Regions from separate parts of the Anaerotignum lactatifermentans genome, predicted to be linked through region 2. Evidence: a T-box and tRNA genes for the amino acid it is inferred to sense, from the RefSeq annotation. Region 2 holds a T-box; the other holds one or more tRNA genes.
The links. A T-box is a leader RNA that pairs with one kind of tRNA and senses whether it is charged. The one in region 2 lies ahead of proS (proline--tRNA ligase), so its partner is inferred to be a tRNA-Pro.
Positions count from the first base shown of each region.

Region 1: it has a tRNA-Pro gene. The T-box ahead of proS (proline--tRNA ligase) is inferred to sense a tRNA for this amino acid. The anticodon was not compared.

Region 1 is NZ_JADCKK010000005.1:6,015-11,864, reverse strand. Features, by position in the region: gene INF29_RS02175 (B3/B4 domain-containing protein) at 1-309, opposite strand, end outside; gene INF29_RS02170 (DUF3791 domain-containing protein) at 443-850, shown strand; gene INF29_RS02165 (GNAT family protein) at 916-1,221, shown strand; gene INF29_RS15195 (GNAT family N-acetyltransferase) at 1,140-1,352, shown strand; tRNA gene INF29_RS02160 (tRNA-Pro) at 1,451-1,524, opposite strand; gene INF29_RS02155 (RNA polymerase sigma factor) at 1,713-2,219, shown strand; gene INF29_RS02150 (zf-HC2 domain-containing protein) at 2,203-2,529, shown strand; gene INF29_RS02145 (beta-ketoacyl-ACP synthase III) at 2,686-3,639, shown strand; gene INF29_RS02140 (acyl carrier protein) at 3,752-3,976, shown strand; gene INF29_RS02135 (nitronate monooxygenase) at 3,994-4,941, shown strand; gene fabD (ACP S-malonyltransferase) at 4,929-5,840, shown strand; gene fabG (3-oxoacyl-[acyl-carrier-protein] reductase) at 5,844-5,850, shown strand, end outside.
Region 2 is NZ_JADCKK010000080.1:174-6,023, forward strand. Features, by position in the region: gene INF29_RS13070 (hypothetical protein) at 80-535, opposite strand; gene proS (proline--tRNA ligase) at 727-2,163, opposite strand; T-box leader at 2,249-2,453, opposite strand; gene INF29_RS14865 (hypothetical protein) at 2,599-3,693, shown strand; gene INF29_RS13085 (MerR family transcriptional regulator) at 3,840-4,661, shown strand; gene INF29_RS13090 (cysteine hydrolase family protein) at 4,778-5,302, shown strand; gene INF29_RS13095 (aminopeptidase) at 5,313-5,850, shown strand, end outside.

The DNA of each region.
Region 1 (5,850 bases), on a different contig from region 2:
GATGTCTACCACATTATTGATGTAGTAAAGCCCACGTTCTTTGGCAATTCTGCGGCACATGGCTTCACAGGAATTGCGGTAGCGGTTGGGTTCTTTGCCCAGTGCTTTGTATGCTTTGCGGGTGGACTGGATGTAGTCCCGTTTGTTTGCCTGAGACAGTTCCACTTCAGACAGTTCTGCAATCTTGCTGTTGAGCAGTGCAAGGAATTCTTCATCATCGGGATGTACATTAACTTTGCACTGCAAAAGTCCCAGTACCGCTTCGGGACAACGTTCTTTGATGCTTTCGTCTATGGTAACAGAAATCATGTCATATCGCTCCTTTTTCTTTTTATAACAACATACTGCATTTTCTTTCGTCACTTGTCAAGCAAAAACGAAAACGGCTGTTGAAATTTTGCCAAAAAACAGGTATGATACAGAAGGAAAGGAGCGTGCAGAAATGGATGAATTGAGAATGATCGTTTCCTGCATCGAATATTACAGCTATGCAAAAAACATTCCCGGACATAAGGTTTTTGAAGCCTTTGACAAAAATGGTGTGATCCAGCTGCTGCAGGATACCAGAAACCAATTCCCGGAAATGGATACCTCTTTTTACATCGGCATGATCGACGGGATGATGGCGCTGGAAAGAGATGCGGAAGAAGATACTTATGGGCATTATGAAGAAAGAACAGAACTGCTCATTGATGTCGTTGGACGGATGGCAAAGGCACATCGTATGGATGCTGCGGAAGCCTGCCGTATGTACTATGGCACAAAGATTGCGGCAACTGTTGCAGAAGACAGCACAGGATATTACAAAAAATCCGCAGAAGAAATTTTTGAAGCTGCAGAAAAAGAATGATAAAAAGTTGAAAAAGGAACCATGGAACGGTTCCTTTTTTCATGGAGAGAATGGCGGAGAACAATATGAAAATCATGGAAGTAAAGGAAAGAACGCCCATGCTGGTGGAGCAGCTGCTGGCGGTGTGGGAGGATTTTGTCAGAGCAACCCATCTGTTTTTGTCTGATGATGAGATAAACGGCATTAAGCCTTATGTGCCGCAAGCCATAGAAGGGGTGGCACGTTTGTATATGGCAACAAAAGCAGGACAGCCTGTGGCGTTTATGGGAACGGAAAAAGGTCTTTGGAGATGCTGTTCATTGCGTCTGCGGAACGTGGAAAAGGATTGGGAAAGCAACTGCTGGAACGGGCAGATTGTGATGAAAAAATAAAGCAGGTGACAGTCAATGAGCAAAATCCTCAGGCTATTGGTTTTTATGAGCATATGGGATTTTCCGTTTACAAAAGAACCGATTTGGATGAGCAGGGGAATCCATATCCCCTTTTGTATATGTGCCGCTGAGGAAAAGACGGCAAAAGAAAAACCCCTGTCCAGGCTTTGGAATCAGGGGGTTTTTAGGCAATAAAAAACGCCGCAAACAGATGCCTGCGGCGGGTCTATCGGTGTGACAGGATTTGAACCTGCGGCCTCTACGTCCCGAACGTAGCGCTCTACCAAACTGAGCCACACACCGATACACAACACTAATATTTTGCGCTATTTTTATAAAATTGTCAAGATGAAAATAAATTTTTTTTGCCCCAGAAAGCGAAATCTGTCCTTTTTACTGCCCATTTGCGAAAGAAGCCATAGAAAGTTACTGGATTTTCCATGTTTCTTATGGTATACTGTAATGCGAAACAGGCGAACGGGGGTGAGCAGGTGAATTCATTTGAAATGCTCTATCGAGCATATTATGACAGAGTATATGCTTTTTTGCACCGTCTGTGCGGGGATCGCGCCTTGGCGGAAGACCTGGCGCAGGAAACGTTCTTGCAGGCATATATGTCCTTTCACCGTTTTCGCGGAGAGTGCGAAGTTTTTACCTGGCTGGCATCCATCGGAAAGCATGTTTATTTCAAATATCTCAAACGCAACAAACTGCATCTGGATTCTGCCAATCTGGACCTGGTAGTCAATACCTATTATACGCAGAATGCAGACCCGGAAGAATATGTCCATAAGAAATATGTGGAAAAAGCAGTCCGCGCCATGGTAAAGGAAATTCCGAAAAAATACCGGGATGTGGTGCTGCTGCGAATCTATGCGGAACTGCCCTTTTCACAGATCGCGCTGGCGCTGAAGATCAGTGAAAATTCCGCAAAGGTGATTTTTTTCCGCGCAAAGAAAAAAATGATGGAGGTGTTGAAAGATGAATTTGCCATGTGAGATCGTCATGGACTTGGTGACCCTGTATCAGGATGGGCTGGCAAATCCAGTGACAAAAAACAGTGTGGCGGCGCATTTGCGGACTTGTCCCGATTGTCGTCAGTATTACAAACAATATCGCAGATTTTCTCAAAGACCCTCCGGAATGGGACAGATTCCAGCAGAAAACACAGCAGAACAGGAATTTTGCCGATTGGCGGAAAAAATGCGGCATAGAAGAATGCTTATCGGCATTGGGTTTTTATCCTATGTCTGTGCTTCCTGGTGCCTGCTGGTGATGCTGTGGATGCGGATGAGAAAAAGAGGCTGACGGGGGAACAAAGGGGCTTTTACTACGATAAAAAGTCAGTTTCCTTTTTGTTTGGAAAAAAGTGCAAAAAAATATCAATTTCCTGTAACCTTTTTGCCGAAACGGGGACTAAATATCGTAAGCACAAAAGATTGCATATTGCAGGAGGAAAAAAGAATGAGTTTTTCGATATTGGGAACGGGCATGTATGTGCCTCCCAGAGTGGTAACCAATGATGATATGTCTAAAATCGTAGATACAAACGATGAATGGATCATGCAGCGCGTCGGCGTAAAAGAACGCCACGTCAGCACAAACGAAACGGCGGCAGACATGGGCGCCAAAGCAGCACTGGCAGCACTGGAAAACAGCGGTGTGAAAAAGGAAGAAATCGATCTGATCCTGGCAGCCAGTGTCAGCGGGGAATCCATTTCTCCTTCTGTTTCCTGTATGATTCAGAATATTCTGGGTCTGGACTGCATGACCATGGACATCAACGCGGCATGTTCCGCATTTGTTTTCACACTGGAAACAGCAGCAGGATTCTTTGCCAGAGGTAAGGCGAAAAAAGTCCTTGTCATTGGCGCTGAAAGATTGAGCCGTATCGTAGACTGGGAGGACAGAAGCACCTGTGTTATTTTTGGTGATGGCGCAGGGGCAGTGGTTCTGGGTGAAGGTGACAACTACCTGGACTCTGTATTCCATGTAAAAGGCGGCAACAATGTCATCGACATTCCCCAGCTCATCGGGAAATCTCCTTTCTTTGAAGGAGAACAGAAAAAACCTTATATCCATATGCGTGGACAGGATACATTCAAGTTTGCTGTAAACGCCATCTGTCACGATACAAAATATCTGCTTAAGCAGAATGGTCTGACATTTGAGGATATTAAGTACATCGTACCACATCAGGCAAATCAGCGTATCATTGACTTTGCAAGCGTAATGCTGAAAGTGCCTAAGGAGAAATTTTATGTGAATATTGACCGTTACGGCAATACTTCCTCTGCAAGCATCCCCATTGCGCTGGATGAAATGAACCGCAAGGGAATGCTGCAAAAAGGCGATCTGCTGCTGCTGCCTGCTTTCGGCGGCGGTCTGGCAAGTGCAGCCTGCATTGTAAGATGGTAATGAGCCGAAAAGGCATCATATACAAGTCCGCATCATGCGGAAATATTGGGGACAGCTTGCTGCCCTGAACAAGACGAAATCATTTTTTTAAAGAAGAAAAGGAGAATGCATCATGGTATTTGAAAAAATCGCAGCACTGTTGGCAGAAAAACTGGAATGTGAAGTTTCCACAATCACAATGGAAACAAAATTTGCTGATCTGGGGATCGACTCTCTGGACGTTATGGAACTGCTCATGAGCCTGGAAGAAGAACTGGGCACAGAAATCGAAATGGGCGACAACAAAGTAGAAACTGTTGCTGATCTGGTTAAAATGATCGAAAGCAAACAGAACTAATTGGAGGGAAAGAAATGATTGTTTCACCGATTTGCGAAATGATAGGCATTGAATACCCCATCTTTCAGGGGGGCATGGCTTGGATTGCAGATGGTAAACTGGCAGCAGCCGTTTCCAATGGCGGCGGTCTGGGCATCATCTCTGCCATGAACGCAGGCGGCGACTACCTGCGTGAACAGATTCGTATTGCCAGAGAACTGACAGACAAACCTTTTGGCGTGAATATCATGCTGATGAGCCCCCATGTGGATGAAGTGGCAAAAATCGTGGCTGAAGAAAAGGTAGCTGTTGTTACCACAGGCGCAGGTATGCCAAAAAAATACATGGGAATGTGGAAGGAAGCAAACATCACCGTCATTCCCGTTGTTGCATCTGTTGCGGCAGCAAAAATGATGGAAAAAGCTGGTGCTTCCGCTGTTATCGCAGAAGGCGGCGAATCCGGCGGGCATATCGGGGAAATGACAACAATGCCTCTGGTGCCTCAGGTATGCGACGCTGTGAACATTCCTGTACTGGCAGCAGGCGGCATCGGTGACGGACGCGGTATGGCAGCGGCATTCATGCTGGGCGCAGTAGGCGTACAGATGGGTACTCGTTTCCTGCTGGCAGAAGAATGCGGTGTGCACCAGAACTACAAAGACATGGTTCTGAAAGCAACTGACATTTCTACCGTTACCACAGGCAGACGTTTTGGCGGCAACACTTGCCGTTGTCTGAAAAATCCTTTCAGCCGTGAATTCCTGAAAGTGGAATATGCACCGGAAACCACAGCGGAAGATGTGGCAGAACTGGGCGTTGGCGCACTGCGTAAAGCAGCTGTAGAAGGCGATACAAAAGCTGGCTGCTTCCTGGCAGGTCAGATCTCCGGTATGGTGAAGAAAGAACAGCCCGCAGCGGAAATCGTGAAAGAAATCGCGACCGAAGCGGAAGAACTGCTGAAAGGAGCTGCAAAATGGGTAAAATAGCCTTTGTCTTTTCAGGGCAGGGCGCGCAGAAGGCCGGTATGGGCAAGGACTTTTACGAAAACAACGAAAGCGTAAAAGAACTGTTTGCTCGGGCGGAGGAAATCCGCCCCGGCACTTTGCAGCAGTGCTTTGAAGGTACAGCCGAAGAATTGAAAATTACAGAAAATACACAGCCCTGTCTGTATCTGGCAGACATCGCAGCAGCAATTGCACTGCAGGAAGAAGGCATTGTGCCTGAGGCTGTGGCAGGTTTTTCCCTGGGAGAAATCCCAGCATTGGCTTTTGCAGGCGCTTACAGCCCTGAAGATGGGTTCCGTTTGGCCTGCGCGAGAGGGGCAGCCATGGGAAAAGCTGCAAAAGAACATCCCGCATCTATGGTAGCGGTGATGAAAATGGAAAATGCACAGGTGGAAGCACTAGCGGAAAAATACCCCAATGTGTTCCCTGTAAACTACAATGGACCCGGTCAGCTGGTTGTTGCCGGGAAAAAAGATGAACTCGACAGTTTCGGAAAAGATGTAAAGGAAGCTGGCGGCAGATGTCTGCCCGTAGCCGTAGGCGGCGGTTTCCATTCTCCTTTTATGGATGAAGCATCTCAGGAATTTGCAGAAGCACTGAAGGCTGTAGATGTAAAACAGCCCGAAATGACTGTATATTCCAACTATACAACAAAACCTTACACAGCAGAAGTAAGAGATTTGATGGAAAAACAGATCAACCATTCCCTGCGTTGGCAGGAAAGCATTGAAAATATGGCAGCAGACGGCTTTGATACTTTCATCGAAGTGGGCGTTGGCACCACACTGAAGAAACTCATCAGCCGCATTCTTCCCGACAGCAAAGTGTATGCTGTTTCCAACATGGAAGAAGCTCGCCAGGTAGCAGAGGAGGTACGCTAAGATATGTTGA
Region 2 (5,850 bases):
ACAATCGTCATTGTTTCCATGAAGAACTTAAAAAACTGTGCTTTCTCAAAGGAAATTTACTTAGTATCTTTTTTCATGTTCAATCTTCGTAATCATCTGCACAATCACATAAAGATTCATACCACATGTCATAGTCTTCATCACTTTCCAGTTCTTCAACATATTCTGTTTTCTCAGAAGGGGAAATTTCGTATACAGACCAGCCATACTTCGCATCAAAATAATCTGCAAATTCAGCCCATTCGCCTTCTGTGTCCACATCAAAATTTGCTAAAAAAGATTTTAAAGTGCATTCCTCAAATGGGAGACCTTCTGCAAACAGAGCATGATAAAAATCATATGCAGTATCAAAATCATCATCATATGTAGTTGAAAAATCAATCGGTTGGATATGCTTTTTCGCCCATTTTCCTAATTGTTCTGCTTGTTCGCTTTCGGTGTCATCTAAAAATGCTGCAAATAAGTTGACCATTTCGTCAAAATTTTCAACACCATAATCGTTCCAAACTTCAAATGATTTTTCTTCTGGCATCATATAGATTCCTCCTTTTGGTCACTGCTGTTTTTGCTAGGATTGCTTTATAAATTGTTTAAGAGCATTATGAGCAAAGATCATTCAAATTGTGATGGCTGCAATTAACGAAAAAATCAATCTGGAAAGTAAATAAGCTGTAAAACGAAAAAATATCTGTTTTACAGCTTATTACCAGATTTTATTTTAATATCTTAATATGCTCTGCCCCAGTAAACCATGTGTTTTGCAGGTTTGCCGCAGCATACGCAAACGGTATCGATTTCTTCCTGTTCGAAAGGAATACATCTGCTGGTTGCAGCTGTTTTTTCTTTGATGGCATCTTCACATGCCTGATCGCCGCACCACATAGCTTTGATGAAACCGGGTGTTTCGTTGATTTCTTTTTCAAATTCTTCCATGTTGTGTGCAACGTATGTTTTGGAATCACGGCGTTCTGTTGCTTTCTGCAGCAGGTTTGCCTGAATGTCTTTCAGCATTTCAGGGATTTTTGTTTCCAGTTCATCCAGAGAAACAATGATTTTTTCGCCTGTGTCACGTCTTGCCAGAACAGCCTGGTTCTTTTCCATATCCTTAGGACCGATTTCCAGACGCAGAGGCACGCCTTTCATTTCGTATTCGCTGAATTTCCAGCCTGCGGATTTGTCGGAGTCGTCCAGTTTGATACGGCAGATGGAAGAAAGTCTATCTTTCAGTTCGCCAGCTTTTTCCAGTACGCCTTCTTTGTGCTGTGCGATGGGGATGATAACAACCTGTGTAGGTGCGATCATAGGAGGCAGTACCAGACCGCTGTTGTCACCGTGTACCATGATGATGGCACCAATCAGTCTGGTGGTCATGCCCCAGCTGGTCTGGTGAACATACTGCAGTTTGTTGTCTTTGTCTGTGTACTGGATGCCAAATGCTTTTGCGAAACCATCGCCGAAGTTATGGCTGGTACCAGACTGCAGTGCTTTACCGTCGTGCATCAAGCTTTCGATGGTGAATGTGTGTGCAGCACCTGCGAAACGTTCTTTTTCTGTTTTTTCGCCTTTGATAACAGGGATAGCCAGTACGTCACGGCAGAAATCAGCATATACATTCAGCATTTTCAGAGTTTCTTCCTGTGCTTCTTCTGCTGTAGCGTGAGCTGTGTGACCTTCCTGCCACAAGAATTCCATGGTACGCAGGAAAGGACGTGTGGTTTTTTCCCAACGTACAACGGAGCACCACTGGTTGTACAGTTTCGGCAGGTCACGGTAGGACTGGATAATGTTTGCATAGTGTTCGCAGAACAGTGTTTCGGAAGTAGGGCGAACGCAGATACGTTCTTCCAGTTTTTTGTCGCCGCCATGAGTTACCCAAGCAACTTCCGGTGCGAAGCCTTCTACATGGTCTTTTTCTTTCTGCAGCAGGCTTTCGGGGATGAACATGGGCATGTATACGTTTTCATGACCTGTTGCTTTGAAGCGTTCATCCAGCTGTTTCTGGATCAGTTCCCAGATTGCGTAGCCATAAGGACGGATGATCATGCAGCCTTTCAGAGAAGAATATTCTGTCAGGTCAGCTTTTTTTACAACGTCCGTATACCACTGGGGGAAATCCAGCTCCATATCGGTGATGGATTCTACAAATTTCTTTTCTTTTGCCATTGGTGTTTCCTCCTCTATAAAAATCTTTCTGTTTTTTCGGATACCAGAGGGACATTTTTCCATAAAAAAAGCCTTCGTCCCCACACAAAGGGACCAAGGTATCATTGGCGGTGCCACCCTCCTTGACAGCGCGTATTGCTGTCCTCTCGAAATCCGTTAACGCCGGAATACGCCGCATTTTCCCTGCGGAGCTTTCGGGGCAGGTTCCAAAAGGTTTGCCAAGGCTCGCATCAACCGCCTGTTTTCTGAAGACAAAGGGCTTTTGTACTATTCCCGGTCATAGCCGATATCAGCTATTATGATAAACCGAAATGCCTTGTGCTGTCAAGGAAAACCGACGGAAAAACGTAAGAATTTTGTGATGACGATGTAGCGCAAATGTGCTAACATAAAAACAGGGACATGATGTAGTAAAAACGGAAAAGGGGGATTTGTATGAAAGGGTTTGCTTTATGTTTAGCGGCTGTATTTTTGATGGGAAATACTGCCTTTGCAGCGGAAAAAACAGAAAAAATAGCAGTGCCTGTCCATCAAACTGTAGTTTGGGATGGCACCGAAACCAAAATGCCAGGCTACAACATTGATGGGTATACCTATTTTCGTCTGCGGGATATGGCAAAAATGGTGTCTGCCTATGCCACAAATGAAATGCACTATTTTGATTTACAGTATCAGAAGGAAACAAACAGTATTACGATTGTAAGAAAGAAAGAGAAGTATCAGTATGTTGCTGAGAATAAAACTTTCGATGTAGGAACAGAGAATAAAAAGGCGTATGCCTCATCTGCGTCTGTTTTGCTAAATGATTTAGATGTCACAAAAATTGGATTGGTGGAAGATGGTTATGTCATTGATGGATATACTTTTTATAAACTGAGAGATATCACCCGTTTGCTGGGGATGGATGTAGGTTGGTGTGAAGAAGAAAAAGTGACAGAAGTTCTTTCTCAGCCGAAAAAAGTGTATAGTAATGACCCAACTCTTTATCGAAAACCTGTCATCTATCTTTACCCTGAAAAAACTATGGATGTTTCTGTAAAATTGGACTATGCCGGAGATTTGACAGTCACCTATCCCACTTATGACGGTGGCTGGCAGGTAACGGCACAGCCCGATGGCACATTAACCAACCATGCCGACGGGCTGGAATATTCCTATCTGTTCTGGGAAGGCAATGGACAGCTGGAGGTGGATTTCTCAGAAGGATTTGTGGTAAAAGGGGAAGATACGGCGGCATTTTTGCAGAAAACCCTTTCTGATATGGGATTGACACCAAAAGAATACAATGACTTTATTGTTTACTGGCTGCCTTTTATGCAGGAAAATGCCTATAATTTGATTTCTTTCCAACAGGAAAACTACACAGAGCAGGCAAAACTGGATATTCAGCCTGCACCTGACAGCGTCCTGCGGGTGTTTATGGCATTCCGTTCTCTGGAAAAACCTATTGAAGTGAAACCACAAGAATTTCAGCCTTTTGAACGAAATGGTTTCACAGTTGTGGAATGGGGCGGTACAGAAGTCAAGTAAGTTTGGACAGCAGCACGACATTTGGTCGTTGCTGCTGTTTTTTGTGCTGATTTTCATTTTTCTGGAAAAAAGCATTGACTCTCACATGATGGAATGGTCTATGCTGTATTTGTGCACAGAAAGAAACAGAAAGGTGGTACGGTACCATGTTAAAAATCGGTGAATTTTCAAAATTGTCCAGAATCAGTATTCGTATGCTGCGCCATTATGATGAAGCAGGCATATTAAAACCTCAAAGCGTAGATTCTGTTACAGGCTATCGTTTTTATGGGGAACAGCAGCTGCTGCACGCCTGTAAAATCCAAACTTTGCGTCAGATGGGGTTTGGTGTCAATGCCATTGGTGAGATTTTAAGTCATTATCATGACATAGATGCGCAGGAAGCATATTTGCAGGCACAGAAGGAGTACTTACTGCAAAAACAGGAAATTTTGAAAGGGCAGCTTCGTTTGCTGGACAGTACTATGGAATGGTTTCGAAAGGGTGGTATCAATATGGGTTATGAAGTAACTTTGAAAACATTGCCAAAACATTATGTGATTTCCGTGAGAGATGTGATTCCTTCTTACAGTGTGGAAGGATTGCTATGGGAGACGCTGCATAGAGAAATGCAGACACAGAATATTCCACAAAATCAATCAGCTATGCATATGACAGTGTTCTATGATGGGGAATATCGGGAAAGTGATGTGGATATTGCGGTGCAAATGACAACCCCTTCTCTTATGAATGTAAAACTTCCATTGCGGTCAGAAGAATTGCCGGAAGTAACTTATGCAGGGGTTGTTTTCCGTGGACCTTATGAACAAATTACACAGGTAACAATGGCAATTGCGAACTGGGTAGCAGAGCATGGTTATGACTGGGACGGCAACTATTTTATGATTTATCATGTCAGTCCGGCAGAAACAGAGAATCCGGCAGAATATGTAACGGAATTCTGCTGCCCTGTGAAGAAAAAGAAATAAAAAGTTGTATATACACATGTCAAATCATTCTATCCTTTTTGGTTGAAACCCATTTTTTACCGTGGTACAATAGTACAGAATCCTATTATTTTTGAACCGAAAGGACGGAATACGACATGAAAAAATTACTGGTTGTTATTGATATGCAGAATGATTTCATTGATGGCGCGCTGGGTACAAAAGAAGCGGAAGCCATTGTGGACAATGTAGTGGCAAAGATTCAGAAATATCCCAAGGATTGCATCTATGCCACCAGAGATACCCATACAGCCGATTATCTGGAAACACAGGAAGGAAAATTCCTGCCCGTTGTTCATTGTGTGGAAGGCACAAAAGGCTGGGAGATCAATGAAAAAGTGGCAAAGGCGCTGGAAGGTGCAGTCATCGTGAACAAAGGCACATTCGGCTCTTCTGAACTGGCGGATATGCTGTACTTTGAAACCATTGGACAGGATGAAGTGGAAATTGAACTCATCGGTCTTTGCACAGACATTTGCGTGGTATCCAATGCCATTTTGATTAAAACAAAACTGCCGGAAGCAAAAGTAACCGTAGACCCTTCCTGCTGTGCAGGGGTTACACCGGAAAGCCATAACGCTGCATTGCAGACCATGAAAATGTGTCAGTGTGTAGTAGAGTGAGGTGAAGGGCATGAGAGATGAAAGACTGGAAAAGCTGGCAGAAGTGCTGGTAAATTATTCTACCAATGTAAAAGCAGGAGATAAGGTTGCCATTTCCGCTGAGGACTGTGCACTGCCTTTTATCAAAGCAGTAGCACGGGCAGCAGTGGCGAAGGGGGCTTTAGTAGAGTATTATGTGGATATTCCTGATGTAGATGCTACCATACTGAAAAATGGCACAGCAGAGCAGTACGCACGCCCCAATATCCGTTTTGGCGCCTGTGCCTCCTCTGATGTCTGGATTAGCGCATGGGGCAGTGAAAATACCAAAACCATGCAGTCTATCCCTGCAGAACGACTGAAAGAACGCAGACTTGCCAATAAGGATAACCGGAAGATTTACTCCGACCGTATGGGCACAGGAGAACTGCGCTGGTGCGGTACCCAGTTCCCTACAAATGGTGATGCCCAGAACGCAGGTATGAGTCTGGAAGAATACGAAGATTTTGTATATCAGGCTGGCTATCTCTATGAAGCCGACCCTGTTGCCAAATGGAAAGAAATGGCGG